DNA from 2 places in the Rummeliibacillus sp. GQ308 genome. Region 1 is predicted to be linked to the other one. Evidence: riboswitches for the same ligand, from Rfam matches in the RefSeq annotation. Region 1 holds a riboswitch; the other holds the start of a gene.
What was found. A riboswitch is a leader RNA that binds a small molecule or an ion and turns the genes downstream of it on or off. The one in region 1 is predicted to bind FMN.
Positions count from the first base shown of each region.

Region 2: it holds a riboswitch for FMN, as region 1 does, so the genes downstream of both, AC6CHJ_RS04635 (ECF transporter S component) here and ribD (bifunctional diaminohydroxyphosphoribosylaminopyrimidine deaminase/5-amino-6-(5-phosphoribosylamino)uracil reductase RibD) in region 1, are expected to answer to the same signal.

Region 1 is NZ_JCAXDQ010000005.1:128,502-138,728, reverse strand. Features, by position in the region: gene AC6CHJ_RS15220 (DUF6612 family protein) at 1-244, shown strand, start outside; gene AC6CHJ_RS15215 (lmo0937 family membrane protein) at 405-551, shown strand; FMN riboswitch at 688-821, shown strand; FMN riboswitch at 964-1,097, shown strand; FMN riboswitch at 1,242-1,372, shown strand; gene ribD (bifunctional diaminohydroxyphosphoribosylaminopyrimidine deaminase/5-amino-6-(5-phosphoribosylamino)uracil reductase RibD) at 1,525-2,610, shown strand; gene ribE (riboflavin synthase) at 2,621-3,259, shown strand; gene AC6CHJ_RS15200 (bifunctional 3,4-dihydroxy-2-butanone-4-phosphate synthase/GTP cyclohydrolase II) at 3,278-4,468, shown strand; gene ribH (6,7-dimethyl-8-ribityllumazine synthase) at 4,483-4,953, shown strand; gene AC6CHJ_RS15190 (NAD/NADP octopine/nopaline dehydrogenase family protein) at 5,134-6,258, shown strand; gene AC6CHJ_RS15185 (MarR family winged helix-turn-helix transcriptional regulator) at 6,465-6,899, shown strand; gene AC6CHJ_RS15180 (beta-barrel domain-containing protein) at 6,919-7,569, shown strand; gene AC6CHJ_RS15175 (DHA2 family efflux MFS transporter permease subunit) at 7,578-9,401, shown strand; gene AC6CHJ_RS15170 (hypothetical protein) at 9,986-10,227, opposite strand, start outside.
Region 2 is NZ_JCAXDQ010000001.1:966,205-976,431, reverse strand. Features, by position in the region: gene AC6CHJ_RS04645 (LysR family transcriptional regulator) at 74-958, shown strand; gene trhO (oxygen-dependent tRNA uridine(34) hydroxylase TrhO) at 1,006-1,959, opposite strand; gene AC6CHJ_RS04635 (ECF transporter S component) at 2,148-2,726, opposite strand; FMN riboswitch at 2,884-3,020, opposite strand; gene AC6CHJ_RS04630 (ATP-binding protein) at 3,142-4,926, opposite strand; gene AC6CHJ_RS04625 (response regulator transcription factor) at 4,919-5,635, opposite strand; gene ccsB (c-type cytochrome biogenesis protein CcsB) at 5,865-7,052, opposite strand; gene resB (cytochrome c biogenesis protein ResB) at 7,049-8,716, opposite strand; gene resA (thiol-disulfide oxidoreductase ResA) at 8,733-9,263, opposite strand; gene AC6CHJ_RS04605 (pseudouridine synthase) at 9,382-10,113, opposite strand; gene AC6CHJ_RS04600 (D-alanyl-D-alanine carboxypeptidase family protein) at 10,213-10,227, opposite strand, start outside.

The sequences.
Region 1 (10,227 bases):
GGCTAATTCTGCTGAATTGTTGAAAGATATGAAAATCAACAAAGTAGATTATGAGATTCATATCGATAAAAAGACATTTTATCCGACTATGTTAAATCTCAACATGGACATGTCATTAAATGCTCAAGGTCAACCAGTAAAGATAAAACAAGAGATCATGAGCAAGTATGAGAAATATAATCAAATTAAAGAAATAGTAGTGCCGGAAAAAGTAAAGAAAAAAGCAGTTGAAATTAATTCTTAATGAATTGAACTTCTATATAGTGATTAGACCAATTTTGCAGATTAGCAGCAGAATTATTGCGAGTGAAGATAATTTGGCAAGCATTTGTTTAGTAAATTGTTCTGCGGGGTAATAAATAAATGTAAATAAATTTAAATTATCTGCAGAAAGGATGTTTATGATGCTTTGGACGTTAATAGGACTTCTAGTTCTTTTCTGGGTACTAGGCCTTATATTCCATATTGGCGGAGGATTAATTCATATTCTTCTTGTCATTGCGCTGATTGTCTTTATTGTTCGCCTTTTCACTGGAACAGCACGAAGTTGAACGACGTAGCGTATAATAGAAAATAATAAAGAGTGCCTTAGAAGAGAATGCTTCTAAGGCACTCTTTTTTGAAGTGATTAAGATTAATAGCTTTCTTTTTTGTTTTACTAAGTTTATAATGATTTCGAATAAAAGAATATTCCTTCGGGGTCGGGTGAAATTCCCAATCGACGGTGATGAAGCAATTCTAAGCCCGTGAGCCTTTTTTAAAGGCAGGATTTTGGTGAGAATCCAAAGCCGACAGTATAGTCTGGATGGGAGAAGGATGTAGAGCAAGCTGAATGCCTTGTGAAGAAAAATATACTTCAATAGGTTTATTTAGTAATGACTTTTACATACGAATTCCAACACAACCCCGTAGAGAAATCTATGGGTTTTTCTTTTTTCTGAAACTCATACACAATTTTATATGGTTGTCCTTCGGGGTCGGGTGAAATTCCCAATCGACGGTGATGAAGCAATTCTAAGCCCGTGAGCCTTTTTTAAAGGCAGGATTTTGGTGAGAATCCAAAGCCGACAGTATAGTCTGGATGGGAGAAGGATGTAGAGCAAGCTGAATGCCTTATGAAGAAAAAAAGCACTTCAATAGGTTTATTTGGTGATGTCTTTGCAGCCAAATTCCACAATGTACCCCGTAGAGAAATCTATGGGTTTTTCTTTTTTCTAAAGCTCATACACAATTTTATATGGTTTGTCCTTCGGGGTCGGGTGAAATTCCCAATCGACGGTGATGAAGTAATTCTAAGCCCGTGAGCCTTTTTTAGGCAGGATTTGGTGAGAATCCAAAGCCGACAGTATAGTCTGGATGGGAGAAGGACGTATGGTGAGTGGTACCAGCCTTTGGAAGAAAAATACACCTTCCTAGGTTTATTTAGTGCACCCATTTTTACATACAATCTCCTAAACTCCTTAGTTGACAATAGCTAAGGGGTTTTCTATTTGTAATGAACTACAACAGATAGGGAGGAAAGAAATGACGGATGAATTTTATATGAGCCTTGCTTTAGATTTAGCAGGAACTACTAAGCAGCAAACGTCGCCAAATCCGGCAGTAGGAGCCGTTATTGTTTCAAATGGCGAAATAGTAGGCCTTGGCGCACATTTAAAGGCGGGGGGCCCGCATGCTGAAATTCATGCCCTACGAATGGCAGGATCACAAGCGAATGGAAGCACTGTTTATGTAACGCTGGAACCTTGCAGCCATTACGGAAAAACACCTCCTTGTGCTAACGCATTAATTGAAGCAGGTGTAAGTCGTGTAGTCATCGCTGCACAGGATCCCAATCCATTAGTTGCGGGCAAAGGATTGCAGCTTTTAAGAGATGCTGGGATTGAAGTAACAACAGATATTTTGCTAGAAAGAGCGCAGGCGTTAAATAAAGAATTCTTTGCTTATATTCAACAACGAAAACCGTTTGTTACTTTAAAACAGGCCATCACATTAGACGGTAAAATAGCAGCAAAAAGAGGAATCGGAGAGCAAATTACAAGTAAGGAATCACAGGCGGATGTTCATAAGGGGCGCGAAAATCATGATGCCATTTTAGTAGGAATCGGCACGGTATGTTCAGACAATCCACGCCTTACCAATCGACTTGGAAATACAAAGAAGCAACCGATTCGAATAATTTTAGACACGCATTTAAGGATTACGCCAGATAGATTGGTGATAATGGATAGTTCCGCGCCAACGTGGATTGTAACGGGTTCAAAAGCTTCAGCAGAAAAGATTGCACAGTTAAGCCAGATATTACATGTGGAGATTCTGCAGCTTTCAAAACCTTTAATTGACATAGAAGAATTATTACTAGAGCTGGGAAAACGCAAGATTATGAAGCTGTATGTAGAAGGCGGCCAAACGGTCAATGCAAGTTTTTTGAAATCCGGTTCAGTAAATCAATTAATCACATATATAGCGCCTAAAATTGTCGGTGGGACAAATGCTATTCCAATGTTTTCTGACTTAGGAGTGACACAGATGGAGGATGCTTTGGAACTCGAATTGCAAGAAATCCACAAAATCGGTGAAGATTTGAAAATAGTATCTGTATTGAAATGAGGTGGAATTCATTTTTACTGGAATAGTAGAAGATATAGGCAAGGTCAAAGCAATCAAACGTGGTGGCCAAAGTATGCAATTATCAATAGAATCTCGAAAGATAACAGATGACATTCATTTAGGTGACAGCATTGCCATTAATGGGGTTTGTTTAACGGTTACCTCTTTTTCGGAAAGTACCTTTACGGTTGATGTAATGCCAGAGACAGTGAAAGGGACGAGTATTCAATCATTGCAATTGGGTCATAGTATCAATTTAGAACGAGCAATGCCGGCAAATGGCCGTTTTGGCGGGCATTTTGTATCTGGACATGTGGATGGTACAGGTATTATTTTGCGCAAGCGCAAAGTGGAGAATGCGATATATATTGATATTGGTATTGCAGAGGAGCTCAGTAAATATTGTATTTTAAAAGGCTCGGTAGCTATTGATGGCATCAGCCTTACTATTTTCGATATTCAGCCACGCCAGCTCACAGTTTCAATCATTCCGCATACTTTAAGTGAGACAGTGTTAGGCATAAAAAAGGAACGGGATCTTGTCAATATTGAAAATGATTTGCTTGGCAAATACGTGATTCAGCATGCAGAGAGGCAACAAAAAGAAACGCCAATGACGATGGATTTTTTAATGCAAAATGGATTTTAAAAAGAGGCGGTGTTTAATATGTTTCATTCAATAGAAGAGGCAATACAAGATTTGAAAAAAGGAAAAATGATTATTGTAGTGGATGATGAAAATCGTGAAAACGAAGGAGATTTACTCGTCCTCGCGGAGTATGCAACACCAGAAAACATCAATTTCATGGCTACTTATGGTAGAGGATTAATTTGTACGCCAGTATCACAGGAGCTGGCGGAACACCTTGAACTTTATCCAATGGTTCACAACAATACAGACAATCACCAAACAGCCTTTACAGTGAGCATTGACTATAAGGATACAACCACAGGCATTAGTGCATTTGAACGTTCGGAAACCATTATGCAGCTATTAAACAAAGATGCAGGTGAGGCTGACTTTCGGCGACCGGGACATGTTTTTCCGCTCATTGCTAAAGAGAATGGCGTTCTCGAACGCCAAGGGCATACTGAAGCAGCAATTGATTTTGCTAGGATTTGCGGCAGTGAACCCGCAGCCGTTATCTGCGAAATTATGAGCGATAATGGTGAAATGTCTAGAGTACCGGAATTACTAGTGTTAGCTGAAAAATATGATTTAAAAATCGTTACCATTGCAGACCTCATTCGCTATCGTTATATCCATGAAAAACTAGCAAAACGCGAAGCATCTGTGAAAATGCCTACAACACTTGGTGAATTCCAAATGGTTGGCTATTCAAACAAAATAGATAGCAAAGAGCATATAGCTTTAGTAAAAGGGGAGTTGCGGGAGGAAGATGCTCCGTTAGTGCGTATTCACTCGGAATGCTTGACGGGAGACGTGTTTCATTCAAAACGGTGCGATTGCGGACCGCAATTGGAGAAGGCGATAGAAAAGATTGAAGCTGCTGGTACAGGTGTCATTCTTTACATGCATCAAGAAGGAAGAGGGATTGGACTGTTAAATAAACTAAAAGCCTATGAGCTTCAAGAACATGGCTTGGATACAGTGGAAGCAAATGAACAATTGGGCTTTCCAGCTGAAATGCGTGATTATGGACTTTGTGCCCAAATGCTCCGCGACTTGGGTGTAACTAGGGTTCGCTTAATGACGAACAACCCAGAGAAAGTAGAAGGGCTAAGGAAATATGGAATTGAGATTGTAGAACGAGTAGCGCTTGAAACTGAGGCTGTTGCTGAAAATCAATATTATTTACAAACGAAAAAAATAAAAATGAATCATATTCTTGCATAGGAGTGTTACAACACATGGGACAAGTATTAGAAGCACAATTAATAGGAACTGATTTAAAAATAGGGATTGTTGTAGGTAGATTTAATGAATTTATAAATGCCAAATTGCTAGGCGGAGCAATGGATGGTTTAAAACGCCATGGCGTATCTGAAGATGATATAGATGTAGCTTGGGTGCCGGGAGCATTCGAGGTACCATTTATTGCAAAGAAATTGGCGGATACGAAGAAATATGACGCCATCATTGGTCTAGGTACGGTGATTAGAGGCTCCACATCTCATTATGATTATGTTTGCAATGAAGCGGCTAAAGGAATTGCAAATGTTGGATTAACTACTGGAGTGCCGGTTATCTTTGGTATTGTTACAACGGAAAACATCGAACAAGCAATCGAACGTTCTGGAACTAAATCAGGAAATAAAGGATATGATGCAGCTGTTTCTGCGATTGAAATGGCTAATTTAAATAGTTTGATTGGAGAATAAGCAATTATAAATGGTATGAGGCTTAGCATTTTAGCTAAGCCTCTTATTTTATTGGAAAAAATCAGGATGTTTAATGTGAGGGAAGTACGGGAATAGAAACATGAAAATGAAAAAATATGATGATTAATTTTAAAAAGAAAAAACATGAAAACGCTATCATAGAAAGGGAGACTGTTATTTATGAAAATTACAATCGTTGGTTCTGGGCATGGAGGATCTGCTGCAGCAGCAGCGATGGCACAGGCAGGGCATGAGGTCAGCATGCTAAAACTAAGCAACCGACCAGATCAGCATTTTGAAAAGCTAAAAGAAACAAAAGAAATCAAGTTAGAAGGCATCGAAGGCAATGGTACATATCAGCTAGCAAATGTAACAAATAACCCTGCAGCGGCTATTCCTGAAGCGGATATCATTTTAATTTATTACGTTTCGAATTACCACGAGAATTTAGCTAAGGCGCTTGCCCCTTATCTCCAGGCTGAGCAAACGGTTTATATTTGCCCAGGGTATTTAGGTAGTTTACTCTTTAAGAGAGAAATGGAACGAATCGGACGAATTCAAGAGGCCCCATTATTTGTAGAAGGCGAAACACTTCCGTATAGCTGCCGTATTACATCCCCGGGTGCAGTCACTATTTATTCTAAGAACTATGGCCACCCAATAGCAGCATTGCCGGCGAACCGTATTGAAGAGGCATGCAGAATATTAGAACCAGTACTGGACAACCCTATACCACGCGACCATATAGTAGAAGTCGCTCTCCACAATCCGAATCTCATCATGCATACTGTAGGGATTGCAATGAATGCTGCATATATTGAAAATTCAAATGGAACTTTCTCTATGTATACAGAAGGTTTTACCCCATCTATTTGGAAAGTGGCTAATGAACTGGATTGCGAAAAAATGGCGGTCTTAAGAAAAATCGGTTCATCTCCTCTTTCTTATATCGATGAATTTAAAGTGCGGACTTTTACAGATCCAGAAAAATACTCTGAAAAAGAAGCGTTCGCAATCTACGCAGACAGCGTAAGCGATTTGCATACGGATAAAGTTGAAAATCGGTATATTACGGAGGATGTACCAATGGGTCTTGGCTTACTTTATTCGCTTGGTAGAGAGCTTGGTGTTCCGACACCTGTTGCAAATTCCATTATGACATTGTCTGGCATTATGACAGATTCTGATTACTATAAACAGGCCCGTACGGTAAAAAGTCTTGGCTTCAAAGATGCAAGCGAGCTAATGAACGAAGTGGGCAACAAAGAAGATAAAATCTTTTTACAAACAGCACGTCAAAAGTAAAATAAGTAAAACACGTGTATGGCTGGAGAAGTTGCAGCATACCGTGTTTTTTATTTGGTTTTAAAGGGAAGAAGTTGGAAGCACTACTTTATTTTTAGGATAAAGAGTTATTGTTGACATACTTTTTAGATGGTGTTATAAATGTATAGTCTTATTTCGTATGCGAAATATACGGAAGCGAATTAAATGTAAGCAAGGGGGAAGAAATGAAGAACGTCTTTAATAATGAGATTATCAATTCTTTCTATAGTATCTACATGCAGGAAAGAAAAATTTTACAAAGTGACGCAGAGAGAGTGGGTCTGACTGTTGTCCAGTTGAGAGCTCTTTATAAGATATCCGTTCGTCCGAATGTGCGATTGGCGGAACTTGCTGAGCGAATGAAATCGACGAACAGTACGATTAGTAGTGTGATTGATCGGTTAGTAGATAAGGAGCTTGTAGAACGGAAAACATCCGAGAACGACCGCCGGGCTATAACCATTTGCCTTACTATAAAGGGTGAGGAGAAATTGAGAGAATTTCAGGAGAGTAAATCGGAGACGGTTCAAAAGCTCCAAAGAATTAACGATTTGCCTGCGGAGGATATAAAACGTTTGTTAGAAATTCACCAAAAGATATTAAGTATTTTAAAGGATTAATGAAGGAGGAAGTTTTTTTATGAAGGCCAAACGCATGATTTTATTAAATGTGATTTTGCTTATAGTCTTAGTTGGAGGTGGGTTTGTAGGCTATTATTATTTCAATCAATCTATGAACTATATCTCTACAGATAATGCACAAATCGCAGGTCAACAAGTAAATATCGGAGCACCAGGCAATGGCAAATTGGTAAGATGGGATGGCAAGGTTGGAGATACATTTAGCAAAAACGATACAATCGGTACAGTTGATATGCAAGGTGCTGACGGGAAATCTGTTAACATGCCAATCAAAGCTCCACAAGATGGCACAGTCGTGCAAAGCAATGCTGTAGAAAATGCAATGGTTGCTGCTGGCACACCTCTTGCTATCAGCTATGATTTAGATCATTTATGGGTTACTGCAAACATTGAAGAAACAGATCTAGATAATATTAAAAAAGGTCAAGACGTAGACATTACAGTCGACGCATTCCCTAACACAACATTAAGCGGTAAAGTACAAAAAATTGGTTTAGCAACAGCCGGCACATTCTCATTGCTGCCTTCAAACAATTCATCAGGCAATTACACAAAAGAAACACAAGTAATTCCTGTGAAAATCTCAATCGATAGTTACGGAGTAAAATTAGTTCCTGGAATGAATGTAACCGTGCGAATTCATAAGTAGGTGATAGCATGTCAATTTATATCATTGGTTATATTCTCATATCCGTCATTCTGCTGATTGTTGTGAACTTTATGGTAAGAAGACAAAAGAATAGTAACACAAAAGATGAAAAAGTGACGCAAGGAACAATGGCTAACAAGAATCAAAAGATGGATTCTAAAAAGCCAGTAGAAGTAGAAGAGTTTAACAATGCTGCTCCTCAGCCAGTACAGGAGGAAGAGCATGCAGAAGAAATACAAGAACCTAAAAAAGAAGAGGCTACGGAGGAAGTGCCGCCTGTAAAAGAAGAGGCTAAAACTCCGCCTGCTAAAGTCATAGACAATAAGGGTAAATTACTCGTTACGATGATGATTGGTGCATTCGTTGCTATATTGAACCAAACATTATTAAATGTAGCCATCCCGCACATTATGAATGATTTAAGTGTATCTGCAAGTACTGTGCAATGGTTATCAACAGGCTACATGCTGACGAATGGGGTTTTCATTCCGATTACTGCGTTCCTTATCACAAGGCTGGGGACCAGAAAACTATTTATATCGGCCATTACGTCATTTACAATCGGCTCGATTATTTGCTCGCTTTCCACAACATTTTCACTATTAATGCTCGGAAGGGTTGTGCAAGCGGCGGGTGCCGGCGTTATCATGCCTTTGCTTATGACCGTATTCCTTACCATCTTCCCGCCTGAAAAACGCGGAGCGGCGATGGGACTATTCGGTGTTGCAATTTTATTCGCACCGGCAATTGGGCCAACATTATCCGGTTGGTTAATTGGCCATTATTCTTGGCGCGTACTATTTGATATCGTTATTCCAGTCGGTATAGTTGCAATTCTAATGGCACTTAAATGGATGGTTGATGTTGTAGAAATCACCAAACCAAAATTTGATACATTCGGTTTTATCTTTTCAACAATCGGTTTTGGCTTCCTGCTTTATGGCTTTAGTGAAGCAGGTAACAATGGCTGGGACAGTAAAGTTGTATTGATTTCATTAGCCATTGGTATCATCGGCTTAATTGCCTTTGCTTGGCGTGAATTAACAGTAGAACAGCCAATGCTGGATTTAAGAGTATTTAAATATGATATTTTCACGCTAACAACAATTATTAGTATGATTATAAATATGGCAATGTTCGCAGCCATGCTCTTGCTACCTATTTACTTGCAAAACATCCGCGGTTTCTCAGCGCTGGATTCTGGCTTGCTCATGCTGCCAGGCGCGATTGTCATGGCGATTATGCTACCAATCTCAGGGAAACTATTCGATAAAATGGGAGCAAGATGGTTGGCAGTCATTGGATTGGTTATAACAGTAGTCACTACTTATCAATTCTCTAAACTATCAATGACTACTTCCTATAGCTATATCATGCTACTTTATGTAATGCGTATGTTTGGTATGTCGTTCTTGTCCATGACCGTATCAACAGAAGGGATGAACCAGCTACCTCAACATTTGGTGGGTCACGGGACATCTGCTTCCAATACAGCTAGAACCGTTGCGGGAAGTATCGGTACCGCCTTTTTAGTCACAGTCATGACAACGAGAAGTAATTTCCATACAGCAAATTACGGAAATGTCATTTCAAGCGACAATCCATATTTAACAAATCAGTTGCACAGTTTAGGTAGTACATTCTCAGCGATGGCTGGACTTCCTGCACAAGGAGGCCAAGTGTTGGCGACTAGTTCAATTTACGGGCAAGCTGTCAAACACGCGACAGTCAGTGGAATCAACGATGCCTTTATTGTTGCGACAGGCATTGCGGCTGTGGCATTAGTTTTAGCTTTCTTTATTAAAAGAGCTAAACCAAATACAAAAGATTAATCTGTTTAATAGGCTGGATCCTTATTGGATTCAGCCTATTTTTTTGAGAAATTGAGTATAATAGAATGCGAAAAATGATTATGTACCAATGAGGATGAGAATTTATAAGTGAGTGGAAGAAAAGAGAGAAAGCATCGGAACAGAGTAAGGAATTGGAAGCTTGCTCTTTTTCTAGTGATAGAAGCAGGATGGATTATATTGTTTTAATGGTTTGATGCATGGCGGCAAAAGGGTTGGTTATATGTTGCTTCATATACAGCCTTATTTGCAGTAGGATGTTTTTATATAAATGAGAAGTTGAGCCCCTTAAAGGACGAACGAAAAGAAGAGAAATTCAGCAAAAAATATCCTTTTATTAAAGATCTAGGGGAAGAGCAGACTTTCACTATTTATATGAAAAATGGCAAAGTTATAGAGAATGCTAGTCTTATGGTCCACATAAGCATGGAAATCATCGTTGCGACAAATTTAACGTTTGATGAGCTTGAATCAGAGGTGCATACAATAAAGCTAAAACACATAGAGTCTGTCAGTTTCTAATATATAGCCTTTTAAAAAAGAACCCTAATCATCAATTAGGGTTCTTAAAGTTTTACCTTCACCTCTGTACCATCTTTTGCTTTCACATCTACTAGTTGAATACCCTTATAATTCTTCAGTTCTTTAAGGATTGGCTTCAATGTTTTTTTGTCGAGATGAGGAAAGGTGAAGTCTATTTCTTTTCGTTCAAAATGATTTTTTGTCCATTTATTTAGATTTTTATGGAAAAGATTAGATGAAACAACGGTAATAGCAATATTTAATAATACATAAGGAACTGGAATGA
Region 2 (10,227 bases), on a different contig from region 1:
ACCCCTTAACAAAGCGAAAAAGGCTGTAGATATGTTACTATAATTAAATCAAGGGTAAGAGGAGCGAAGTCTAATGGAATGGCAACAGTTAGAATATTTTCAGGTGTTGGCTAAAATCCAGCATATGACCAAAGCAGCCGAGAAATTGTCTATTTCCCAACCTGCACTAAGCCGATCAATAGCTAGGTTAGAAATGGAGTTGGGGGTTCCTTTATTTGAAAGACAGGGCCGTTCCATCAAGCTAAATAGGTATGGCGAAATATTTGTTAAACGTGTGCACAATATTATGCGAGAATATCAAGATGGGCTCCATGAAATTCAAGAACTAATTAATCCGAATCACGGAGAAGTATATCTAGGCTTTTTACATACACTTGGCACAAATGTAGTGCCAGATTTGATTATGCATTTTAGAAAACAGTTTCCAAATATTCATTTTGTCCTAAAGCAAAATCACACTCACTCACAGCTTAAGCAACTAAAATCCGGGGAACTAGACCTGTGTCTGCTCGCTGAAATGAATGTAGAAAAACCTATAGAATGGATGGAGCTTTGGCGTGAAGAGTTATATGCTATAGTACCAATATCACACCCGCTTGCCGATCGTAAAACTATTACCATATTTGAGTTGGCCAACGAACCTTTCGTATTGCTTAAAAAGGGATATGCCTTGCGCATTCAGATTGATGAAGCGCTAAATCAAGCAGGCTTAACTCCGACAATTACATTTGAAGGGGATGAGGTAGCCACGGTAGCAGGTTTCGTGGCCGCAGGATTAGGTGTTTCCATATTGCCTGACGGAGAAGAAATAAATCCAAATAGGATGGCGAAAATAAAAATTAGCGATTTAAAATTAGAAAGGGTCATTGGGATGGCTTGGTCTTTAGAACGTTATCTATCTCCAGGTGCTAAGCAATTCCGACAATTTATTCTTCAATATTTTAAGAATAAAAAATAGTTATAAAAAAAAGCAAAACGCCCTGTGCGTTTTGCTTTTTTCAATATCTATTTAGCAATCGTTTCGCCAATTTGCGCTAGACGATCTAGTACTTCACTTTCAGTTAATTGATGTTTAGCAATATAACGGTTTCTTGGATGCACCCTACATTCATGCGTACAACCACCTAGATGCTTATCTTCATTTTCTTCCGAACATAAGATTTGTTTATTGCATTCAGGATTTGCACAATTGATATAACGCTCACAAGGTTCACCATCAAAGTGGTCTCTACCAACGATGACATGTTCTACTTGGTTAACTGGAACCGCAATTCGTTCATCGAACACATAGCATTGGCCATCCCATAATTGTCCTTTAGCTACTTCATCTTTACCATATGTGACAATGCCTCCGTGAAGCTGAGCCACATTGTCAAAGCCTTCTCTCTTCATCCAACCAGAGAATTTTTCACAACGAATGCCGCCCGTGCAATATGTCAAGATTTGCTTACCTTCAAATTGCTCTTTATTTTCATTAATCCACTCTGGCAATTCGCGGAATGTTTGAATATCTGGACGAATTGCACCTCTAAAATGCCCCAGATCATATTCATATGTGTTACGTGCATCTATCACAACTGTATTATCTTCTTGCATTCTTTTCAAAAACTCTGCTGGTTCTAAATATTCACCGGTTAATTCATTTGGATTAATATCTTCTTCTAAATGGAGATTCACCAATTCATCTTTCGGACGTACATGCATTTTTTTAAAGGCATGGCCCTCTGCTTCATCTATTTTAAAAACAATTCCATCAAAAAGTGGATTGTTTCGCATATAATCCATATATGCATTTGTAGCTTCTACAGTTCCAGAAAGTGTACCATTGATTCCTTCTGGAGCAACCAATATACGGCCTTTTAATTCATTTGATTGGCAGTATGCTAGATGCTCCTGAGCAAATTGCGCAGGATCTTCGATTTTTGTATAGAAATAATATAATAAAACTTGATATTTCATTTATTTCACCTATCTTTCATATTTACAAGATATTAAGACGGGGTCAGTAATTTTTAGACGCCGATAAATCTTGGCTTTTAAAACGACTTATCTATTATACTATAATTTAAAGAAAAAAGGGGCTCATTAGCTCGAACTCCATTAAACAAAAAAAGCTAGCTTATTTATCATAAGCTAGCAATCTATTTTTACATATATTGTTTTTGCTGTTTTTGTATCCACTTTTTCATGTTTGAAGCTAGAAGTAAGAAGATAGCTGTTAGGATAATACCTTTAATAATATTAAAAGGCAATATACCCGTCACAATTGTTTTTGTTAGGACAGCCCCTGTCTCAGTTGGTACATTTAAGAAGTAGGAATACATCGGCATAAATAAGAAATAATTAAGAACGCTCATCCCTATAGCCATTGAAATTGTACCGACTACTAATCCAGTTGAAAGCCCTTTGGTAGTTGTTAAACGTTTATATACAAAGTAAACCGGCATAATAAATAATATACCTGTTGTTATATTTGCCAAATGTCCTACTGGCACACCTGTTGGGCTGCCTTTATAAAACCAATCTAGCACATTTTTGATGACTTCTACTGTTATTCCTGCAACAGGCCCCATTGTAATTGTTGCCAAAAGAGCGGGGATATCACTAAAGTCGACTTCTAGAAAAGCCGGGAATGGAGGCAATGGAAAGTTAAAAATCATTAATACAAATGAAATACTGCTCAACATTCCAATCGTCACCATTTTTTGTAGACGTGTGTTCTTCAACGTTTTTCTCTCCTTTTGCGATTCACTTCAAAAAGAGGAAAGGCCCGTTTTGATTATGAACAAATAAACCCCTAAGCAAAAATTCGCTTAAGGGAGAGTTAGGCATAGTCAAATAAACGTCCTCGCATTCCACAAAAAAATGCACAGACGACCGTACCTTCACCTTCTCCCATCCAGACTATACTGTCGGCCCTGGATTCTCACCAAGTCCTGCCTTAACGGCTCGCGGGCTCAAGAGGTCAAAATGCCTCTAATACCGCCGATCGGGAATTTCACCCTGCCCCGAAGATGAATCAATATGTTTTTATTACAATTCAACTATATAAGAGATTTAGAACTTTGTAAAGAGAGTTGCACCATTCGTTGTAACAAAAAACGCCAGCATCTTTATGCTGGCGTTTTTAACTATTAAAATTTACTTACTGATCTTGGCTAACGGCAAGTAGAAAATAAAACTTGTACCCACATCCACTTCACTTTCTACCAAGATCCTGCCTTTATGTGCTTCAATAATATTTTTAGTAATCGCAAGTCCTAATCCTGTGCCGCCTTTTCCCCTAGTTCTTGCTTTATCAGCCTTATAGAATCGCTCAAATACATATTCTATGTCTTCTTTTGGAATACCTGCGCCATTATCCTTTACTTGGATACGAGCGTAGTCTTGCTGCTGATCGACAACAACTTGTACTATACCTTTTTCCCTTGTATGGCGAATGGCATTGTCAATTAAATTGGTTAGGACTTGCTCAATACGGTCTTCATCTAAACTAATCAGTGTCACATCATCAAATGACGATGAGTAGGTTAGCGTGATATGCTTTTCTCTTGCTGCTTGCACAAATTTCTGGGTAATTCGTTCGAACACGGGCGTAATAGGTACTACTTCTTTATATAAGGTGATGTTCCCCGATTCCATCCTCGCCAAATCTAGCAAGTCTGTAACCAACCTACCCATTCTCTGTGATTCATCATAGATAATTCGTATCATTTCATTCCGTTCTTCCTCACTAGATACGACATCATCGATAATAGCTTCACTATAGCCTTGCAGCATAGCAATCGGCGTTCTTAGTTCATGTGATACATTTGCGATAAAGTCAGAACGCAACTTATCCAAGCGATGTTCTTCTGTTTTATCGCGAAGCACCGCCACAGCCCCTCGAACAGAATCGCCGCTATAGAGAGGGCTTATAGAGATTAAAAAATATGCCCCTTCCATTTCCAACTCTTCTCTTAATACTTCTTCCATTTCTAAGACATGGTCAAGCATATGGTAAATTTCATTAGGGATCAATTGGTGTTCATCTCGTTTTTTGATCGCCCATTTCTGAAGCAAGAGATCCGCGGGAGGGTTGCTTAATATGATACTTCTTTCACTATTAAATGTAATAACAGCATCTGTCATCGAAGTTAGAATGCTTGAAAGTTGTTCTTTTTCTTGGTTGATAACTTCCATATGGTGCTTGAGCTGCTTACCCATTTGGTTAAAGGCTATCCCTAGCTGACCAATTTCGTCATTTTGCAGTACCGGTACCTTTTTATCAAAGTGTCCCTTCGCTAATTCAAACGCCGCTTCACGAATTTTCAATAAAGGGGATGTGATACGCGTTGATAAGAAAAAGGCAAAGAAAGTTGTTAATAGAAAGGCTATAATAGCTGATAGAAATACAATCTTTGTTGTTTCTTTTGATGTTCGATGGATCGCATCAGGACTTTGATAGATAAAGACGACACTATGCTCCATCTTCTCAACATTTAAAGGAAAGGCTAAAACAATATACGATTCAACATGATCCCTCTCGGTTGAGGAAGGAAGCATCATTTCTTTCACAATAGGTTTAGATGAAGTAAATGCTTTATTGAAGGATTTTTCACGAATAATCCGCTCTTTTATCTTCTCTGAATTGACCCCTTCTTGCAAAGAAAATAGATCATGACCAGGCTTGTCTGCTATAACTGCATTTGTTTCATCACTTAAAATATCATGTATTATAGATTTAGTAGAGGCTATCGATTTATGGTCATCGACGACTCGTGCGATGGTGGTCGCTTCTTGTCTTAGTAGGGCTTCAGATTGTTGGGTATGGTATTTGGATAAAAATTCAAGCATCAATACTGTGAATACAAATAAAACAAATGAAACGAGAAGCAATATGGTTACCCATAGCTTCCCGACTACACTGCCCCATATCCTAATCATTCACTACCTCAAATTTATAGCCCACTCCCCAAACAGTTACAATCATTTTTGCAGCATTTTCCGATACGCGATTTAATTTTTCACGAAGTCTTTTGACATGTGTATCAACTGTGCGCAGATCACCGAAGAAATCATAATGCCATACTTCTTTCAATAGCTGTTCTCGGTCAAATACTTTATCTGGTGCTTTTGCCAAATAATAAAGTAATTCATATTCCTTCGGCGTTAGATTCACTTCTACGCCATCCGCTGAAACGCGATGTGCATCATTGTCAATAGTCAAATGCGGGAACACAACTAAATCCTTCGAAACCGATGTCACTGTTACGGGTGAAAAGGCAGCCGATCTGCGTAGAATAGCTTTTACTCGTAGTACTACTTCCCGAGGGCTAAATGGCTTTACAATATAATCGTCCGCTCCAGATTCAAAGCCTTGGACCCTATTAGCCTCTTCACCTTTTGCTGTTAATAAAATAATTGGTGTTGATTTCTTCTCACGAATTTCCTCGCAGGCTTCTAAACCATCTTTCTTCGGCATCATAATATCTAAAAGAATACAGCGGTAATCATTGGTTAATGCTTTTTCTACCGCTTCTTCTCCATTTTCTGCTTCTTCTACTATGTATCCTTCACGCTCAAGATACATTCTGATAAGTCGACGAATTCTTTCCTCATCATCAACTATTAATATTGAAATTTGTTCAGTCACTGTACATGCCTCCCAGTATGCTATAGTATTATTGTACAATTCTTAATAGAAAATGAAAAGAAAAGCCTTTTTCTCATAAGAGAAAAAAGGCTTTTCTTTTGTCATAGAAACAGCATCTAAAGACAAGTACTCTAGTCATTACAGCGTATTCTCATTGTGAATTATCAAGCTAACCTTATATCTAACTATATTTAACTATAGTTGTTAGGTTTATTGCTTTAATTAGTTTTTATCCAGCATAAGAATGTAGACCAGCAATAATCAAGTTAACTGCTACAAGATTGAACATAATAATAACAAACCCGATTACTGCAAGCCATGCTGATTTTTGTCCTTGCCATCCTTTAGATAAACGCAGGTGAAGAAATGCCGCATAGAATAACCAAGTAATAAGAGCCCAAACTTCTTTAGGATCCCATCCCCAGAATCTTGACCAAGCTTCTTGTGCCCAAATCATAGCGAAGACTAGCGCACCAAGTGAAAAGACAGGGAAACCAATTAGTACAGATCGATAACCAACTTCATCCAATAACTGCATATTTACTCGTTTTGTAAGTGGTTGGATTGCACGGCTAATGGATTTGCGAAGAATTAAACGAATGATAATATACAAGATTGAGCCAAAGAGTATGGACCAAACTACTGTCGTTAATTTTTTCGCATTTACTAATGCCGGCATGGCAGCTAAAGGTTTCATCTTGTCTGGAGATTTCATTTCATATTCATGCATACCGAATAGAGCCGGCGTGTTGTAAGTAATTTCTTGTGTAGCGCCATTTTTATCTACATAGGTGAAATCAGCATTATAATCCATTAATTTAAAAGTAGTAGTCACAATCACAAATCCTAATACAAGTACGCCAGCATACATGACGATTTCTAGCCAAATGCTGCTCTTTGTACGTTTTTGTGTATCAACGCTCTTCATGAGATAAATCAAACCAGCTACAGCACTAATGGCTAAGATGGATTCGCCCATCGCAGCCGTAATAACATGGATAGTTAGCCAATAACTTTTAAGGGCTGGGATTAACGGCGTCACTTCTTTTGGGAACATACTTGCATAAGCAATAATCAAAATGGCGATTGGCAAAGCAAAAAGGCCAAGTGATGGCAGTTTGTAAATAAAATAAATGAGAATAAACGCACCGACAACAAACATGCCAAATGCAGTCGTAAACTCAAACATATTACTTACAGGCGCGTGTCCAGAATAAATCCAGCGAGTAATGAAATAGCCTAAGTTCGCAATAAAACCAATAATTGTAATAGTAATGGCGATAGTTCCCCACTTTTTATTGGAGACGGATGCATCTTTTTTTCCGCCTTTTACCGCTCCACCAAAAAATAGCGTACCTACTAAATAAGCGATAAAAGCAATAAATAATAACGTACTGCTCAGATCAATTAAACTCATAAGGTGTTGTCACCTTCCTTTTCTTCCATTTCCTTCTCATCTTCTTCTTGCTGGTCAACCCATAAAGGCAGGTGGGCATAAGTAGTAACCGCATCCAAATCTTTCTTCATGCTAAACCAGTTTTTATTTGTATGCGCAGCAAGCAACAGGCGACCATCATTTGTACGTTGTAACCAAAGTCGACGATGGCTCCAATATGAACCTATTACTACACCTAACATAAAGATTATACCACCGATTGCTAAAATTGGGAGAGTCCTATCTTTACGTATTGTTAGGCCTGAAACATTACGAGTTTCGATATTTTGGAATTTCATTTGATATTTAGTTGTGCCAAGTGGTTCAAGTGTTTGCTTAATTGCAACAAAGCTTGTCTCACCCTTTGGCGTCTCTGGTGTATACATTTTGAAAATAAAGGCAGGATTATTAGGTAGCGGTGAGTCAGATTGCGGTTCCCCATCATCAAAACCTGAAAAAGTTGGGTAGTAACCTTTAACTTCGACTTTTGAGCCGTTTCCTAAATCATACTCTTTTTTCGGTTCTGTTAAGTCAATATCTACTTCACCTAAAGATTTTCCTGTTTTCTTATTCACTAAATTAAAATTCATTGCTTTTAATTCGTTTAATTTAAAATCCATTTGATAGAGGGCATAGCCATCGTATTTCAGTGGTTTATTTACTTGGATTGCATGGTGTGCGACTTTCTTCATATCTTGAGTCTCACCAGCAATGCCTTCATCCTTTGATTGATACAGCACAACATCTGACTGATAATTTTTTGCTATTGAATTAACAGCAGCTTTGGATTGATTGAACTCTTGTTTTTGTTCCTCTTTTTTATACGTTTCAAAGGTGAATTTATTATTATGTAGATAATAACCATCCATACCAGGAATAGATGCTGTCTCGCCTTCTCGAATCCATAAGGATTCATCAATATAAAATCCAGGCATTAAGCGCAACATTACACCGAACAAGAAAATGATAAGCCCTACGTGATTGATATATGGACCTGAGCGCGCAAATCGGTTTTTCTCCGCGAGCAATACTCCATCTTCTCTTCTCACTTTATACTTTAGCTCTTTCATTTTCTTCTCAGCTAAATTTAATGACTCTTCCGCTTTATCCGCGGCTATTTCTTTCTCGCCAAAAATACGTTGGCGTTTCATAAAACTTTCATGTCGTTTTACACGTTGATTCTTTAATGATTTGTAAAGAGGCACGCCTCTATCAATACTTGCAGCAATAATAGAGATCGCCAGCATACCAATTAAAGTCTGGAACCACCAAGAACTGTAAATATCACTCAGCCCCAAGTTATAGTAAATTTTACCAAAAGTTCCATAGTTATCAATATAAGCCTGTTTTGCATCTTCACCTTGCATGACATTAACATACATTACTTGCGGCAAGAATGTACCGATAGCTGCAGCAACTAGTGTGATGACGATAATCGAAACGCCGACTTTGACACTAGAAAAGAAGTTCCATATTTTATCGATGATTGTTTTATTGTATGTTTTTGAACGTATGGCTCTTCCTTCATACTTCATATCGACGACTTTTGCGTGCTTTTCTTCTTCTGTTAGCGGCCTTCCGCATTTTTCACACAGATGTGTTCCTTCAGGATTGACATGGCCACATTCACACGTTATGTTTTTCATCCGTAAGAACTCCTTATTATGGTTTAATACTGTTTAGATATTGATTAATCTCTTTCTCTTTCATTTCCCCGGTAATAATATTCTCAATTTTGCCATCTTTATTAATCAGTATCGTAGCTGGCAACGGATCAACATTGTATGCTCTCATAACACTTCTAGTTTTATCGATTACTATTGGAAATTCAACTCCTAGCTTGTCTGTAAAACTTGTTACTTCAAGTTCGGATTGAGCAATATTAATACCCAATATTTGGATTCCTTGATCTTTAAATTCTTTATATTGATCGTTTATAGCAGGCATCTCTTTTTTACAAGGTTTGCACCAAGTTCCCCAAAAATTTAACAGGACACCTTGACCCTTATAGTCCGATAGCTTATGTGTTTTACCATTTAAGTCCACAAGCGAGAAGTTAGGAGCATCATCCCCCACTTTAAGCAACTTTACATCATTCTTATTTGCTGTTGTATAAATAGTGTAAACGATAGCAGCTACAAGAACAGCCAAGATGGCTATTCGTAGATACAGCCTTTTTTGTTTTTTTTCCATTGGCATAGAAAGCCTCCTTTAACAGTAGAAACAGCCTATTCCATTATAGCAAATTTAATCTAATTAGTTCTGTAAGATATAGGTCTTTGTGAAAGCTTTATGAAGGATAATCGGCTGGTTAGCCGATTTTTCCTGTTTCTGACAATACACGTAGCTGTTTTACTTCATGTGCTGTTAATTCGCGTGATTCTCCTGCATTTAATCCATGTAAACCTAAAAATGCAAATTGCTCCCGTTTTAATTTTTGAACTGGGCATCCAATTGCTTCAAACATACGCTTCACTTGTCTATTTTTACCTTCATGAATGGTAAGCGCAATGATGGACTTATTTTGCTGTTTATCCGATGATAGCACTTTCACTTTTGCAGGAGAAGTTTTGCCATCTTCTAGTTCAATCCCGCGTTCTAATTTTTTTAAATCTTCCCTGCGAGGTAAACCCTTCACTTTTGCTACATATGTTTTATCAATTTTATAGCGAGGATGTGTCATTTGATTTGCAAATTCCCCATCGTTTGTTAACAATAAAACTCCTGATGTATCAAAATCTAAACGGCCGACTGGAAAGATCCGTTGTTCCACTTGCGGAAAAAGATCTAAAACAGTTTTGCGCCCTCTATCATCAGATACAGCTGAAATAACACCACGCGGTTTATATAATAAGTAATATACTTTCTCTTCCTTTTCTATTTTTACACCTTCTACTTCAATCGAATCATGTGAGGACACTTTGATACCGAGCTCACGAACGACCTGACCATTGACTTTTACTTTACCTTCTGTAATTAATTCCTCTGCTTTTCTTCTAGAAGCAATCCCCGCATGTGCGATTACTTTCTGTAGTCTTTCCATTTAGTCACCTCATTAAACTTAATGCTATTAGCCTTCAAAAATTATGTCATACTTTGACTAATAATAAAAGAGAAAAAGACCGTCACTAGGACAGTCCTTTTACTTCCAAATCAT